DNA from 2 places in the Allobosea sp. TAF32 genome. Region 1 is predicted to be linked to the other one. Evidence: riboswitches for the same ligand, from Rfam matches in the RefSeq annotation. Region 1 holds a riboswitch; the other holds the start of a gene.
What was found. Region 1 has a riboswitch for thiamine pyrophosphate ahead of thiO (glycine oxidase ThiO). Riboswitches for the same ligand answer to the same signal wherever they lie in the genome.

Region 1 (7,208 bases):
CTGAAGGACATCGCGGAGGCTGCCGGCTGCGGCCAGCCGACGGCGCATCGCGCGCTGCGCGACCTGATGGCGGAGGGCTTCGTCGAACAGGCGGCGGGCGGCAAGCGCTACCGGCTCGCGCTCGATTTCTTCGTGATCGCCGCCCGCGCCGGACAGGCCGGTGGCCTGCGCGAGCTCGCCCGGCCCGCGCTGCTGCGGCTCTCGGCGACGCTGAGCGACACGATCTTCCTGCTCGTCCGCAACGGCTATGACGCGGTTTGCCTCGACCGGATCGAGGGCCCCTTCCCGATCCGCTCCTTCACCGGGGACATCGGAGGCAAGGTGCCGCTCGGCATCGGCCAGGGCAGCCTCGCCATGCTGGCCCATCTGCCGGAGGACGAGCGCGAGGCAGTGATCCGCTTCAACATGCCCCGCCTGCTCGATCGCGGCTTCTTCGATGAGGCCGCGTTGCGGAACGCCATCGCGACGGCCCGTGCGCAAGGCTCGGTCAATCTCAACACCGGCCTCATCCCTGGCATGGCCGGCGTTGCCGTGCCGGTCTTCGATGCGCGGGGGCGCGTCGTCGCGGCGCTCAGCGTCGGCACCCTCGCCGAGCGGCTGCGCGAGGACCGGCTGCCGAACGTCATCGCCATGCTACGCAGCGAGGCGGAGGCGCTGGGCGCCAAGCTCAATCCCTTCGACGTCGCACTGCGCTATCCCTCACGCAGCCTGAGCACGCTGGCGGGCTGACGGCGCCGGGCCGCCATGCGGCTTTCAGGCTTGCATCGCGGCGATGGAAGCGGGATGTCGGGGCGAACTCCTCTCGGATGGTAGCCTGTCATGACCCAGACCAAGCCCGCCCCCCGCATCGCCATCACCTATTGTTCGATGTGCAACTGGATGCTGCGCTCGGCCTGGCTCGGCCAGGAGCTGCTCTCGACCTTCGGGCAGGACCTCGGCGAGGTTGCGTTGATCCCGCGCACCGGCGGGATCTTCCAGATTCATTACGACGGCGAATTGATCTGGGACCGCAAGGCCGATGGCGGCTTCCCGGATTCCAAGGTGCTGAAGCAGCGCGTGCGCGACCGGCTCGACCCCGAGCGCAGCCTCGGCCATGTCGACGGCCACACGATGTCGGCGGAGGCGGAGAGCTGAAGCGCTGCCTCGCCGTCATGGTCGGGCCTGACCCAACCATCTCGGACACCAGCGCCTTCTTGTCATGCGATTCTCGGGTCTGCGGTTCGCTCCGCCCGAGAATGACGCCTGTCAGGCGAGGCGCCCGCGCGTCGCCGCGACCCAGGCCTTCAGGCGCCCCTCGGGATCGGCATTCAGCGTGATGTCGGTCACAGCTGCGACGATGTCGGCGCCGGCCTCGAAGACCCCAGGCGCGCGCTCCAGCGAGATGCCGCCGATGCCGACCAGCGGCAGATCGCCGATACGGCGCTTCCATTCGCCCAGCCGCTCCAGCCCCTGCGGGCCGAAGCGCATCTGCTTCAGAATCGTCGGATAAACCGGACCGAGCGCGACATAATCGGGCTTTGCCGCCAGCGCGCGTTCCAGCTCGGGCTCGTCATGGCTGCTGATGCCGAGCCTGAGCCCCGCCTTACGGATCGCATCGAGATCGGCCTCGTCGAGATCCTCCTGGCCGAGATGGATGAAGTCGCAGCCCTCGGCGATGGCGAGCTTCCAGTAATCGTTGACGACAAGCACGCAGCCGGCCGCGGCGCAGAGCGTCTTCGCCCGCGCGATCTCGCGTGCGACTTCGATCTCGGAACGATCCTTGACGCGCAGTTGCACCAGCTTGACGCCGAGCGGCAGCATCCGCTCCAGCCAGTCGGCGCTTTCGAAGATGGGGTAGAACGGATCGAGCTTCATGCGAGAGCAGACTTTCAGGCCAGGAAGGCTTTGCCCATGACGGGGGTGGAAGGAGCGGCCATGTCGCGCGCTTCGATCGGCTGCGCGGCGAAGGACTGGCGGCCGGCACGGATGGCAAGCGCGAAAGCCTCTGCCATCGCGGCCGGATCGCCCGCCTTCGCGACGGCGGTGTTGAGCAGGATGCCGTCATAGCCCATCTCCATCGCCTGCGCGGCGTGGGAGGGCAGGCCGATGCCGGCATCGACGACGAGCGGAATGTCGGGGAAGTGCTGGCGCATGCTGCGCAGGCCGTAGGGGTTGTTGAGTCCCCTGCCCGATCCGATCGGCGCGCCCCAGGGCATCAGCACCTCGCAGCCGGCATCGAGGAGGCGCCCGCCGACGACGAGGTCCTCCGTGGTGTAGGGAAAGACCTTGAAACCGTCATCGGCAAGGATGCGGGCCGCCTGGACCAGCGCGATCACGTCCGGCTGCAGCGTGTCGTCCTCGCCGATCACCTCGAGCTTGATCCAGTCGGTCCCGAAGACCTCGCGCGCCATCTGCGCGGTGGTGACGGCTTCCTTGACGGTGAGGCAGCCCGCCGTATTCGGCAGCACCCTGACGCCGAGCTCGCGGATCAGCGCCCAGAAGGCCTGACCGGCACCGCCGGCCGATTCCCGGCGCAGCGAGACGGTGACGACCTCGGCGCCCGAGCGCTTCACCGCCTCGGCCAGGATGGCGGGCGACGGATATTGCGCCGTGCCGAGGAAAAGCGGGTTCTGCGGCGCGAAGCCATAGAAGGATGCCATCTCAGCCTCCCTGCATCGGTGCGACGATCTCGATGCGGTCGCCCTCGCTCAAGGCGACGTCAGCCCGCTTGCGCGCCGCCACGAAGTCTCCATTCACCGCCGTCGCAACGATGCGGTCGGCAAAGCCGAGCTCGGCCAGCGCCTCGGCCAGCGTCTTCGCCGCGATCTCCTGCGGCGCGCCGTTAAGCAGCAAGGTCATGCAGCATCTCCGGTGTTGCTTGCGGGTTTAGCACGGCCTCCGCCGCCATCCGCGCCATGGCGGGGCTGAGCAGGAAACCGTGGCGATAGAGCCCGTTGACATGGATCACGCGGCCGCGGCGCGTCAGCCGCGGCAGGTTGTCGGGAAAGGCCGGGCGGGCATCGGTGCCGATCTCGACGACCTCCGCTTCGCCGAAGGCGGGATGCAGCGCATAGGCCGCGCCGAGCAGCTCCAGCATGGCGCGGGCGGAGATGCGGCTGCGCTCGCTGCTCTCGATCATCGTCGCGCCAACCATGAAGAGGCCGTCTGCGCGGGGCACGATATAGAGCGGGATGCGCGGATGCAGCAGCCGGACGGGCCGCGACAGCTGGATCTCGTCGCTCCGGAGGAGCAGCATCTCGCCCTTGACTCCGCGCAAATCGGGCAGGACATCGCGCGCCGCCAGCCCGCGGCAGTCGAGGACGATATCGGCATCGAGATCGGCCGGCTCGACCGTACTGCCGAAATGAAGGGCGGCCCCATTTGCGACGAGGCGTTCGGCCAGGGCTGCTATGGCTTGGCGCGGATCGAGATGCGCCTCGGCGGAGAAGAACAGGCCGCGCGAGAAGCGGCCGGCGAGATCGGGCTCCAGCCCGGCGATGGCCTCGCTGTCGATCTCCTCGAAATGGTCGGTGCGCTGACCGAAGCGGCGCAGCTCCGAACGGTCCCGGCTCGGCGCAACCACGAGCGTGCCGTTGCGAGCGACGCCGCCGGCATGGCGCTCCCACCAATCGGCCGCCTGCTGCCCGAGCCGAATCACCGGTTCTTCGGCGCTCTCGCCCTCGCACCAGGGCGCGAGCATGCCGCCGGCATACCAGGAACAGGCTTCGGCGCCGATACGCGGGCCGCGTTCATGCAGGACGACCTGCACACCCCGCGCCAGCAACTCGGTGGCACAGGCCAGACCGACGACGCCAGCGCCGACCACAGCGGCTGTCAGGACTGAGTGAGGACGTTCTGGCGTCATGCTTTCCCTGCTTCCGGGAAGGCAGCGGCCTGAGGCGCGAGCGAGGTGTCTGCGAGCCGAAGACCGTTCCCTTCGCCGGCATTACCCGGATCAGGTGCGATGGGTTGGCGCGAGCCACGCCTCTCAGCCTTTCGGCACCCCAACGGACAGCGCCAATTTAATGGCAGCGCCGCCGGGGAGCAAGCGGAGCCGGCGCAAGGCTCCGTTGCGGCGGCCTCGCACCTCCCGACCACGCCCTTCGCACGGGAGTGATCGGGAGGTGCGCCCGCGCGAATACACAGGTCGCGCGAAGGAAGTTGTCGGCGAGACTTGTCAAAGGCCTCTGCAATCGGGCATAGAGCCTCTCGCCGGAGACGTGGCCGAGAGGCTGAAGGCACTCGTTTGCTAAATGAGCATACCCCACAAGGGTATCGAGGGTTCGAATCCCTCCGTCTCCGCCATTTCCCCTAAGCCCTTGAGTGTCCTGAAAAAGCGTTGTTCCCCAACGGCTTTTCACATACCTCTGCTACAAATCTTGCTACAAAATCGCTCTGGCAGAGGGCACGATGGCCGGCAAAATCAGGAACCTGCTCCCCCGGAATGGCCGATACTATGCTCGGCTAACGGTGCCCGCTCCGCTTCGCCCGATCGTAGGTAAGCGGGAACTGACTGAGCCCTTGGGGGCCGACCGCACCGTCGCGATTCGCCTGCTCTCTTCTGCGATCCATCGCATGCAGATGGAACTTGATCAGGCCCGCGACCGCGTGACAGCCCTCAACCCTGCCGCACCGTCCCGCCGCCGCCCCATGAGCGTTCGGCAGATGGCCCTCGCCCACTATGGCCGGGAGCTTGAACAGGACGATGCGGCCCGGAGCCTGCCGACCGGCTATGATCCGGCACACGCGGCGATGTTCCGCCCGACCTACTTTTACGCGCTTAAGAGGGCGGCGAGCGGTGGCGCTGAAGATGACGAGCTTGCCGCCCTAATCCAATGGGCCGTTGACGAGTTCGCGAATGATGGCAGCCCCGTTCCGGTCAAGGGCACCGAGGAATGGCGAACGCTCGCGCGGATGCTCGCCGGCGTGAAAGCCGAGACGATCGAAAACCAGAACCGGCGCGACCGTGGCGAGCCGGATGGTCCTGCCAAGCATCCAATGCTGATCCCGGCGACGGAACTCCCCTCGACTGTCGCCGAGGCGAAGCCGGCCTATCGGATCACCCGGCAGGACGTGCTGGCCTACAAGAACGCCCTGCTCGAAACCTCTGCGAACTATACGAAGCGCTTCCCCGACAAGACGCTCCCCGAAGCGATCCGGTCGAACAAGGCTCGCAAGGAGCCCTTCCCGACGCTCAACGCCACAACCATCAATGACAAGTGGCTATCCCGGCTCAGCGCCATGCTGACGTGGTGCGTCAACAACAGCGTCATTCCCGACACCCCCGCGAAGGGCGTCCGCGTCGATCAGAGCAATCGCGATCCTGACGAGGACCGCGACTATTTTCGCGAAGCCGACCTCCAGAAGATACTCGCCGCGCCCCTGTTCGATCCGTCGCCGAAGCTAACTGAAAAGCGTTGGGCGATGCTCATCGCGCTCTATAGCGGCATGCGCACATCGGAAAATTATATAGGATATTATACCTATTATAGGCTTTCGATCTTGATGAACTGACATTCATGTGTCAGAATCTTCGCCGTTGAGTTGGTGAAGGTCGAGTTGTGTTCCGCGAGTTAGTCGGCAGCGTAAAGAAGTCGCTTCGTTTCGGATTTGAGAGGAAGTCGATTCCCCTTTCTGATCCCGTCGTGGCTGAGCTATTCGGCGCGCTGCCGACTGCTTCTGGTGTTTCGGTTACTGCGCATACCGCCCTCAAGGTTCCCGCAGTTCTTCAGGCCGTGCGCCTGATTGCCGAAACTGTCGGCTCGCTTCCTTGCAAGCTCTATCGAGACGCTAACGGCAGCAAGGAGGCTGCAAAGGATCACACCGGCAACCGCCTCGCGCACAACCGCGTCAATGGCGTTGCGGATCACGTAGACGATGCCGCTCACCACGCGCCGGTCATCCACCCGTGGCACGCCATGCGAGAGCGGAAAATACGCCTCCATCTGCGCCATCTGACGCTCGCACAGCAGAAAAAAATCATCCATCACAGCATCCTCCCGGACACCGTGAATCACAGATCGATCCAAATTGGCAGGTCCTGAGCCTAGATTGCCCGGTTCTCCGCCAGATCATCGGAGTCTGCGATCAGGCGATCTGGCGATTCAGCGTACCGTCTTCTTGTCCCGATTTTCCCGGGAACCGCAATCCGCGTCTGCGACGCACGGCGCTGCGGCGGTGCACATTTGACCTGTCTCATATGGATGCTCCGGAAAATCGCTCGAGGCGGACGCTCCGTACCGGCTGCCAGGTCTCGATGATGCGCCTTCGGTCCTGCGCGGTGTCGAGCGGCAGGCTCAACCCGGCGGGATAGGCTGCGTAGCGCCCGCACCGAGCGACCTTTGAACCATGACGCTGTCGGACCATTTGCCATAGCGATAGGCGACCGCCGGCAGCAGGCCGACGCGGGCGAAGCCGAAGCGCTCGTGCAGCGTCAACGACGCCGTGTTCTCGGCGTCGATATAGCCGATCATCTGGCGGAACCCGGCGGCGGCGCAGGCGTCGATAAGGGCCTGCATCAGCAGCCGCCCGACGCCGCGGCCGAGATGTTCGTGATGGACGTAGATCGAATGCTTCACCGTGAAGCGGTAGGCCGGGCGTTTGCGAAACAGCACGACATAGGCATAGCCGACGACGTCGCCGCCCCGCGTCGCCACCAGATGCGGCAGCCGGCGGTTGCGCAGGTTCTTGCGCCGGTCGCGCAGATCGTCGGGCTCCGGCGTGCCGGTATCCTCGACGCCGGCCTCGATGCCGCGGCGGATATGCCGGCGATAGATCGCCAGCATCGGCTCGACATCGGTATCGCGCGACGGGCGGATGAGGATGGGGAGGTCGCTCTCCATGGTTTGTCGCGACCTCAGCCCTGGGCCTGCTCGCTGACGACATAGGTGTGGAGGCGCACCTGGCCGGCGGCATCGACCTCGCGATAGATGCCCTGAATCTCGACATCGAAGCCGGGAAAGGCGTTGAAGCTCGCCTCGAACATCTTGAGGTAGTCGATCATCGGCTTGGCCCGCGCGCAAAGCCTTTCGCCCGGGACGATGGTGGCGATGCCCGGCGGATAGACGACGAAAGGCGTCACCGCGATGCGGTTTTCGATGGCCCCGATCGGCAGGTAGTCGACATCGTTGCGCACAAGGCAGCGCGCCGCGTCATGCGGCGACATCGCCATCTCCGGCAGATGCTCGGGCGAGAACTGCCGGTTCTGCAGCCCGCTGACGTCATGGTCG
Region 2 (7,208 bases), on a different contig from region 1:
GATCTCGCTGATCGGCTGGCTCCAGCCGGCGACGGTAACCTTGTCCAGCTGCTGCGCCATGGCGGGGGCGGCGATGAGGCACGACAGGGCAAGAGCAAGGAAAGTGCGGCGGATTGGCATGGATCTAGCCTTTCGAGAAGCGGTGCAGGACGCGGCGCTCGATGAGGCGCACGGCCTCGTAGAGCAGCATGCCCAGCGCGGTGATGACGATGAAGAGCGCGAAGATCAGGCTCGAATCCATCACGCTCTGCGCGGCGATGATCGAGGCGCCCAAGCCGGTGCGCCCCCCGATGAACTCGCCGACCACGGCGCCGACAAGCGCGAGCACGACAGCGACGCGCAGGCCCGCCATGATGACGGGAAGGGCAGCGGGCAGCTTGAGGCGCAGCAGGGTCTGGAGGCGGCTCGCGCGGAGCATGCGGAAGAGTTCGCGCTTGGCCGGATCGACCTCGCTCACGCCGGTCAGCGTGTTCTCCATTAGCGGGAAGAAGCAGATCAGCGCGGTGATGACGATCGTCGGCGTCATGCCGAAGCCGAACCAGATGATGAAGAGGGGCCCGAGCGCGAGCTTGGGCACGAGCTGGCTCGCCAGCACATAGGGGCGCAGCAGGCGGCTGAGCGCCGGCACTTCCGCCAGGAGGATGCCCACACCGAGCCCGACGACGGCGCCGATGCCAAGGCCCAGCGCCATCTCCGCCGCCGTGACGGCAAGATGCGGCCAGAGGCGGCCGGTGACGATCTCGCTCCACAGCGTCGCGAGCACGGCGGAGGGCGGCGGGAGGACGAGCGCCGACAAGCCGCCGAGCCGGCACCAGATCTCCCAGCCCGCGAGCAGGGCGAGCAGCAGCAGGAGGGAGGGCAGGCGCGCGGTCATGCAGCTGGCCTCCGGCTCGTTGCGGCCGTCGCCTCGCCATCCATGGCGTCGCGCAGCTCATGGCAGGCGGCGGCGAATCCGGGAGCGTAGCGCATGTCGCGGTGGCGCGGGCGGGGCAACTCGATGCGGCGCGCATGGGTCAGGCTGCCTGCGGCCATCACCGCGACCTTGTCGCCGAGATAGACGGCCTCGCCGATGTCATGGGTGACGAAGAGCGCGGTGGTGCCGTTGAGTGCGCAGAGCCGCAGCAGGTCATCCTGCAATTCCTCGCGCGTCAGTGCGTCGAGAGCGGCGAAGGGTTCGTCGAGCAGCAGCAGATCGGGATTGTCGACCAGCGCACGGGCGACAGCGACGCGGCTCTGCTGGCCGCCCGAGAGTTCGGAGGGCCGGCGCGCGGCGAAATCCACGAGACCGATGCGGGCAAGCAAATCGAGTGCCGCGTCACGGTCGGCTCCCGTCGGCCGGCGCTTCAGCGAAATCGGCAGCAGCACGTTGTCGAGGGCGCTCAGCCAGTCGAGCAGCGTCGGGGCCTGGAAGACGAAACCGGCGCGGGCGCTCGGGCCATGCAGCGCCTCGCCGCCGATGCGGATGGCGCCTTCGCTCGGCATGAGCAGGCCGGCCGCGAGCTTCAGCAGCGTGGTCTTGCCGCAGCCGCTGCGACCCAGCAGGCAATGGATCTTGCCGCGCGGGATCGCCCAGTCGACGCCGTCGACGACCGCGGAACCTGCCGCGCCATAACGATAGCGGACCTGTTTGATTGTGACGAAATCGGACATGGCAGGGTCAGTCGACATAGGGCGCGAACCCCTCTGCCGCCGCTTCCGTCGATTGCTCGATCTCGGTGAAGGTGGCGAGGTCGAGCAGGCTGAAGCGCCCGTCATGATGCCAGCCGGCTTCCGGTGCGGTCATCCGGCCCAGCGGGGCGATGCGGCTGATGCCGACTTCGCCCAATTGCTCCGCGAGCCGGAACAGCCTCTCGGGGGCTGCGGCGGCGCCCGCCGTTTGCAGGAAGCTGCGATAGGGCGCGACGAGGGCGGGGACGTCATCGAGGCTTTCGACCGAGACCAGCTTGAGCGTGCGGTTCAGGCCGGTCGGGTTCAGGGCTTCCGGCGCATCGACATGAACCACGCTCCAGCCATCGCTGGGCTCGCCGAGGAGTTCCGCAGTGCCTTCCAGCGCGCGCATCTCCTGTGCGCCGCGCCATGCGGCGATGGAAGAGGCTTCGCCTTGCGAAAGCGCGCGGCGGGGGTGGCGGGAGGCGAGGGCGGCGAGTTCCTGCGCGACGTAGCGCGCGAATTCGGCGGGGCTGACGCGTCCACCGCGCTCGACGAAGAGCATTTGCGGCGAATAGCAGCCCTGCTGCTCGTAGCGGGCGACGTCATGGGCGGCGAGCCGGGCCAGGGCCGGAGCCTTGCGGCTGTCGAGCGCTTCGCGCGCGATCACGCCGAAGCCGATCTTGTGGCCATGCGGCAGGAAGCGGGTCGTGATCGGCAGTTTCGCTCGCAGTGCCGCGAGCGTGTCGTTGCCGCCATAGGCCATGACGGTGTCGGCCGCGCGCAGGAACGCCGGTTCGGCAGCCGCTTCGCCGCCCTTCCACCAGACGATGGCGAGGCATTCGCCGAGTTCCGGGTCGATTTCGGCGAGGAGGCCCGCGAACCAACCGGCCGTCAGCGGCTCGGCCGAAGCGAGCTTGCCGACGCTGCCGGCCTTGACCAGCAATCCGCAGATCAGGCTCCAGAGCGAGAGCGCCGGGACGTTGCCGGCCCAGACATGCAGCAGGAGCTCTGGGCCATGGGCGCGCAGGTAACCGCCCTTGGCCGTCGGCTGGAAGCCGTCGAGCATGGCGGGATTGGCGAAATCCTCGGCCAGGAAGCGCAGGAGCTGCGGGCGCCGGAAGGTCTTGAGATAGCTGGTCAGGCCGAGACGGACCGTCTCGCGGTCATAGCCGGTGACGATCGGTAGCAGGTGCTCGGCCTTGCGCCGTAAGGGGTGCTGCCGGTCGAGCAGGCGCGCGACGGCGGCGTCGATCGCCGCGACGATGCGCGCCGTGTCCATCCGCTTCAGCCGGGCGCGGGCATTGCTGCGCACATGCTCGCAGAGCGTCGCGGCCTGAGCCTCGTCGAGTTCCGGCAGCGCGACCGAGACGCTCTCGCCCCAGGCGCTGTGGCCGACCTCGCGCCAGCGCAGTGCCTCGCGGCTCAGGCCCGGCAGATGGCCCGCATGCTCGATCACGTCCGTCAGCCCCGCGCCGCGGCGAGGAATTCGGCCACGGCGACGGAGCAGCCCTTCGAGGCCTCGCCATCGACACGGCCGAGCAGCTTGAACCCGCCCGGAACGATCTCGCCGGCATCCTCGGTCAGGATCGCCGCGACGCAGTTGAAATGGGCGAGGTCGTGATGGACGATCACGCCGCGCTCGCCCTCCGGCAAATCCGCTCCGCTCAGCGGATCGACGACGCGGCTGCGGATCCAGTGCGGGCCGGATTTCACCGACGGGCAGACCGCATTGCCGTCGTCGTAGAGCTGCGAGCTCAGCTCGGTCATGCCGTACATGTTGATGCAGGATGAGCGCGGCACGCCGAAGGCGGCGGCGAGCCCGTCATAGAATTCGTCCGGCGTAAGTTCGCGCGACTGGCCCTTGAAGCCGCCGGTGTCGAGGATGAGGCTGCCTTCCGGCAGAGCAAACCGCAGGCCGCGTGCCGCGAGCTCATCCATCAGTGGCACGAAGGAATAGCTCGCGCCGAGCAGGGCATAGGGCTCGCCGCTGGTCTCGGCCTGCGCGAGCGCCGGCAGCAAACGATTCAGATCGAGACCGGCGGCGCCAATGAAGACCTGGGAATCGTGCGTGCCGCATTCGCGCCGGGCGAGCCCGAGATAATGCGCGAGCGAGGAATTGGGCAGCTCCGTCTCGTCGGGGAAGAGGATGCCCATGCGGATGCGCTCGCGGCCGCGCATGAAACGCTCTCGGAAATTGACCAGCATCGAGCGCTTCCAGACGGCGAGCGTCGGGTGGTAGCTGCGGCCGCGCACGCCCTGGGTAGTGCCGCTCGTCATGAAGACGTACTCGGCCGCTTCCGGGGGGCTGCAGCTCAGCGTCAGGTCCTTGAAGGCGGTGATCGGCACGGCCGGGATGTCGCGCCAGCGCTTCACCGAGAGCGGCGTGCGGCCGCGCTGCAAGCAGAAGCGCTTGTAGGGCTCGTTGTTGCGGAACTGATAGGCGAAGACCTTCAGCGCCATGGCCTCGAACTCGGCTTCCGACGCGTCGGGAAGCGCGATGAACGCCAGCAGCGCCTCGATGATCTCGGCTTGCGTCACTGCGGCCCACTCCGTTCGGACGCTCGCGGCCAAGCCGGGAGCGTCGATCGCAAAAGGATCACGGGCGCAAGCTGGAGTCAGGGCCTTGGATGGCCGCATGTCCCGCATCCCTACGCCGGTATGATCCGGATCAGGTTCGGAGGGTCACCGCGTTGCCGGTCTCAAGAGCCAGCCGGCGGAATCTCAGCCTCCTAGCGAGGCCCCCCTGGGAACAGCGTTTAGGTGGGGCTTCGGGCCATGGCTTGTCAAGCGTTGCCGGCGCAAGGCCAGGTTGGGGCCGACTCGAAATCCTGACATGGCGCGCATGCCGAAGAAGAGGCTCGACGCCGGCCTTCAAAACCGTTTCTGTGCCGGCCATGAACCTTTCCGCGCCGCCGCCCCGCATCGCCTCCTTCACCTGCGAGAAGAAGCCGGCCACCGGCTCGCGCGGGATGGTCGTCACCAATCATCCGCTCGCCTCGGCGGCGGGCGCGCAGATGCTGCTCGCCGGCGGCAATGCGATCGATGCGGCGGTGGCGTCGCTGTTCGCTCTGACGGTGGCCGAGCCGATGATGGTCGGTATTCTCGGCGGTGGCCTGAGCCATATCCGCCTCGCGGACGGCCGCCATGTTGTGATCGATAATCTCTCGACCGCGCCGGGCCATGCGACTCCGGACATGTATGACTGCCTGTCCGACGAGATCGGCAGGCAGCGCGACACCCGCGACCGCGAGAACGTGGTCGGCGCCAAGGCCGTTGCGGTGCCGGGCGCGCTCAAGGGCTGGTGCGAGGCCCTGGCGCGCTTCGGCACGCTGCCGCTGGCCGAGGTGCTGCAGCCGGCGATCGGTCTGGCGGAGCGCGGCTTCGTGGTCACGCCCTATCTTTCGAACTGCATCACCGACAACGCCGCCGATCTCGCCCGCGATCCGGGCCTCGCCGCGCTCCTGCTGCCGGTCGGCCAGCCACTCCAGCCCGGCATGCGGCTGGTTCAGTCGGACTATGCCGCCAGCCTGAAGCTGATTGCGGTGGAGGGGCCGGATGCGCTCTATGGTGGGCGGCTCGGGCGGGCGCTGACCGACTACATGGCGGCCCATGGCGGGCTGATCGATCAGGCCGATCTCGCGAATTACCGCATCGAGTTGCGCGAGCCGATCCGCGGCTCCTATCGCGGCTATGAGATCATCGGCCCGCCGCCGCCCTCGTCCTCGGGCGTGCATATCGCGCAGATGCTCAACATCCTCGAAGGCTACGATATCGGCTCGCTCGGCTTCGGCTCGGCGGATGCGGTGCATCTGTTGGCCGAGGCGCTGAAGATCGCCTTCGCCGACCGGGCGGTGGCGACGGCTGATCCCGCCTTCGTCAAGGTGCCGGTCAACAGGCTGATCGACAAGGGCTATGCGGCCGAGCGGCGCGCCCTGATCGAGATGGGCCGGGCGAAGAGCTGGACGGCCGGGCTTTCGGGCGGTGAATCCGCCGACACCACCCATGTCACTGTCGCGGATGCGCAAGGCAATGTCGTCAGCGCGACTCAGACGATCAACGGGCTGTTCGGCGCCTGCGTGCAGATTCCGGGCACCGGGATGATCGCCAACAACTACATGTTCAACTTCGATCCGCATCCCGGCCGCGCGCTCTCGATCGCGCCGGGCAAGCGGGTCTTCACCTCGATGGCGCCGATGATGGCGCTGAAGGAGGGCAAGCTTGCCTTCGCGCTGGGATTGCCGGGTGCATTGCGCATCTTCCCCTCGGCGCTGCAGGCGATCGTCAACCTGATCGACCACCGGATGACGCTGCAGGAGGCGGTCGAGGCGCCGCGCGTCTGGACCGAGGGTGGCGTGCTCGAGCTCGAGGAAGCCATCCCCGAAGCGGTCGCGCAGGCGCTCGCGGCCCGCGGCCACAGGATCCTGCGTTCGCCGCGCGTCGCCGGCGGGATGAATGCCATCGCCTTCAACCCGGATGGCACGCTGACGGGCGCCGCCTGCTGGCGCGCCGATGGCACGCCGGTCGCCATCTCCGGCGGGCTTGCCCGTGCCGGCGCACGCTTCACCATCTGACCTATTTCCGGACCTTTCCATGCCCGAGACGATCGTTCTCCTCGATATGACCAGCCCCGAGCGGGCCGACCGGCTGCGTGCGCTGCTGCCTGATGGCTTTGTGCTGACGCATGGGACCGCGCGCGGCGACGAGCACATGAAGGAGATCATCGCCGAGGCCGACTACGCGATCTCCGGGCAGGTCGGCGTCTCCGCCGATGTGCTGCGGGCGGCGAAAAAGCTGAAGCTGCTGCACAAATGGGGCGTCGGCTACGACAACATCGACATCGCCGCAGCCAAGGAACTCGGCATCCAGGTCGCGCGCACGACCGGCTCCAACGCCGTGGCCGTTTCCGAATTCGCGATCGGGTTGATGCTGTCGACCCTGCGCCTCATCGCCTACGGCAATGCTGAGCTTAAGAAGGGCCATTGGCGCACGGGTCAATTGCCGTCGGATACCTATACGCTTTCGGGCAAGACGGTCGGCATCGTCGGCTTCGGGGCGATCGGCAAGAATGTCGCGAAGCTGCTGAAGGGCTTCGGCTGCACCATCCTCTACAGCAAACGCACGCCGCTCGACGCTGCCGAAGAAGCAGCGCTGGGCGTGAAGCATGCTTCGATGGCCGAAATTCTGGCGCAGGCGGACGTCGTCTCGCTGCATTGCCCGCTGACGCCCGAAACCAAGGACCTGATCGATCTGGCGGCCTTGAAGGCGATGAAGAAGACGGCGGTGCTGATCAATGTCGCGCGTGGCGGCGTCGTCAACGAGGCCGATCTCGTCACGGCGCTCAGGGCGAAGGAGATCGCTGGCGCGGCAATGGATGTCTACGAGATCGAGCCGCTGCCGGCCGAGAGCGAATTGCTCACCCTCGACAATCTCGTGACCACGCCGCATCTCGCCGCCATGGCGTCCGACAATTTCGCCCCGGTGGTGAAGCGGATGTTCACCAACATGCAGCATGTGTCGCGTGGCGAGCCGGTGCCGCCGCTCGATCTGGTGGTGTGAGT

Region 2: another riboswitch for thiamine pyrophosphate. It lies ahead of AB4Z16_RS13180 (LuxE/PaaK family acyltransferase); the one in region 1 lies ahead of thiO (glycine oxidase ThiO).

The regions. Positions count from the first base shown of each region.
Region 1 is NZ_JBFRDM010000007.1:222,723-229,930, reverse strand. It holds gene AB4Z16_RS16495 (IclR family transcriptional regulator) at 1-729, shown strand, start outside; gene AB4Z16_RS16490 (Rdx family protein) at 820-1,134, shown strand; gene AB4Z16_RS16485 (thiamine phosphate synthase) at 1,246-1,854, opposite strand; gene AB4Z16_RS16480 (thiazole synthase) at 1,869-2,639, opposite strand; gene thiS (sulfur carrier protein ThiS) at 2,641-2,838, opposite strand; gene thiO (glycine oxidase ThiO) at 2,822-3,817, opposite strand; TPP riboswitch at 3,895-3,996, opposite strand; tRNA gene AB4Z16_RS16465 (tRNA-Ser) at 4,194-4,284, shown strand; gene AB4Z16_RS16460 (DUF6538 domain-containing protein) at 4,390-5,493, shown strand; gene AB4Z16_RS16455 (hypothetical protein) at 5,634-5,966, opposite strand; gene AB4Z16_RS16450 (GNAT family N-acetyltransferase) at 6,276-6,821, opposite strand; gene AB4Z16_RS16445 (Orn/Lys/Arg family decarboxylase) at 6,836-7,208, opposite strand, start outside.
Region 2 is NZ_JBFRDM010000005.1:298,870-306,077, forward strand. It holds gene AB4Z16_RS13160 (ABC transporter substrate-binding protein) at 1-120, opposite strand, end outside; gene AB4Z16_RS13165 (ABC transporter permease) at 125-874, opposite strand; gene AB4Z16_RS13170 (ABC transporter ATP-binding protein) at 871-1,650, opposite strand; gene AB4Z16_RS13175 (acyl-CoA reductase) at 1,658-3,106, opposite strand; gene AB4Z16_RS13180 (LuxE/PaaK family acyltransferase) at 3,112-4,188, opposite strand; TPP riboswitch at 4,278-4,405, opposite strand; gene ggt (gamma-glutamyltransferase) at 4,545-6,221, shown strand; gene AB4Z16_RS13190 (2-hydroxyacid dehydrogenase) at 6,241-7,206, shown strand.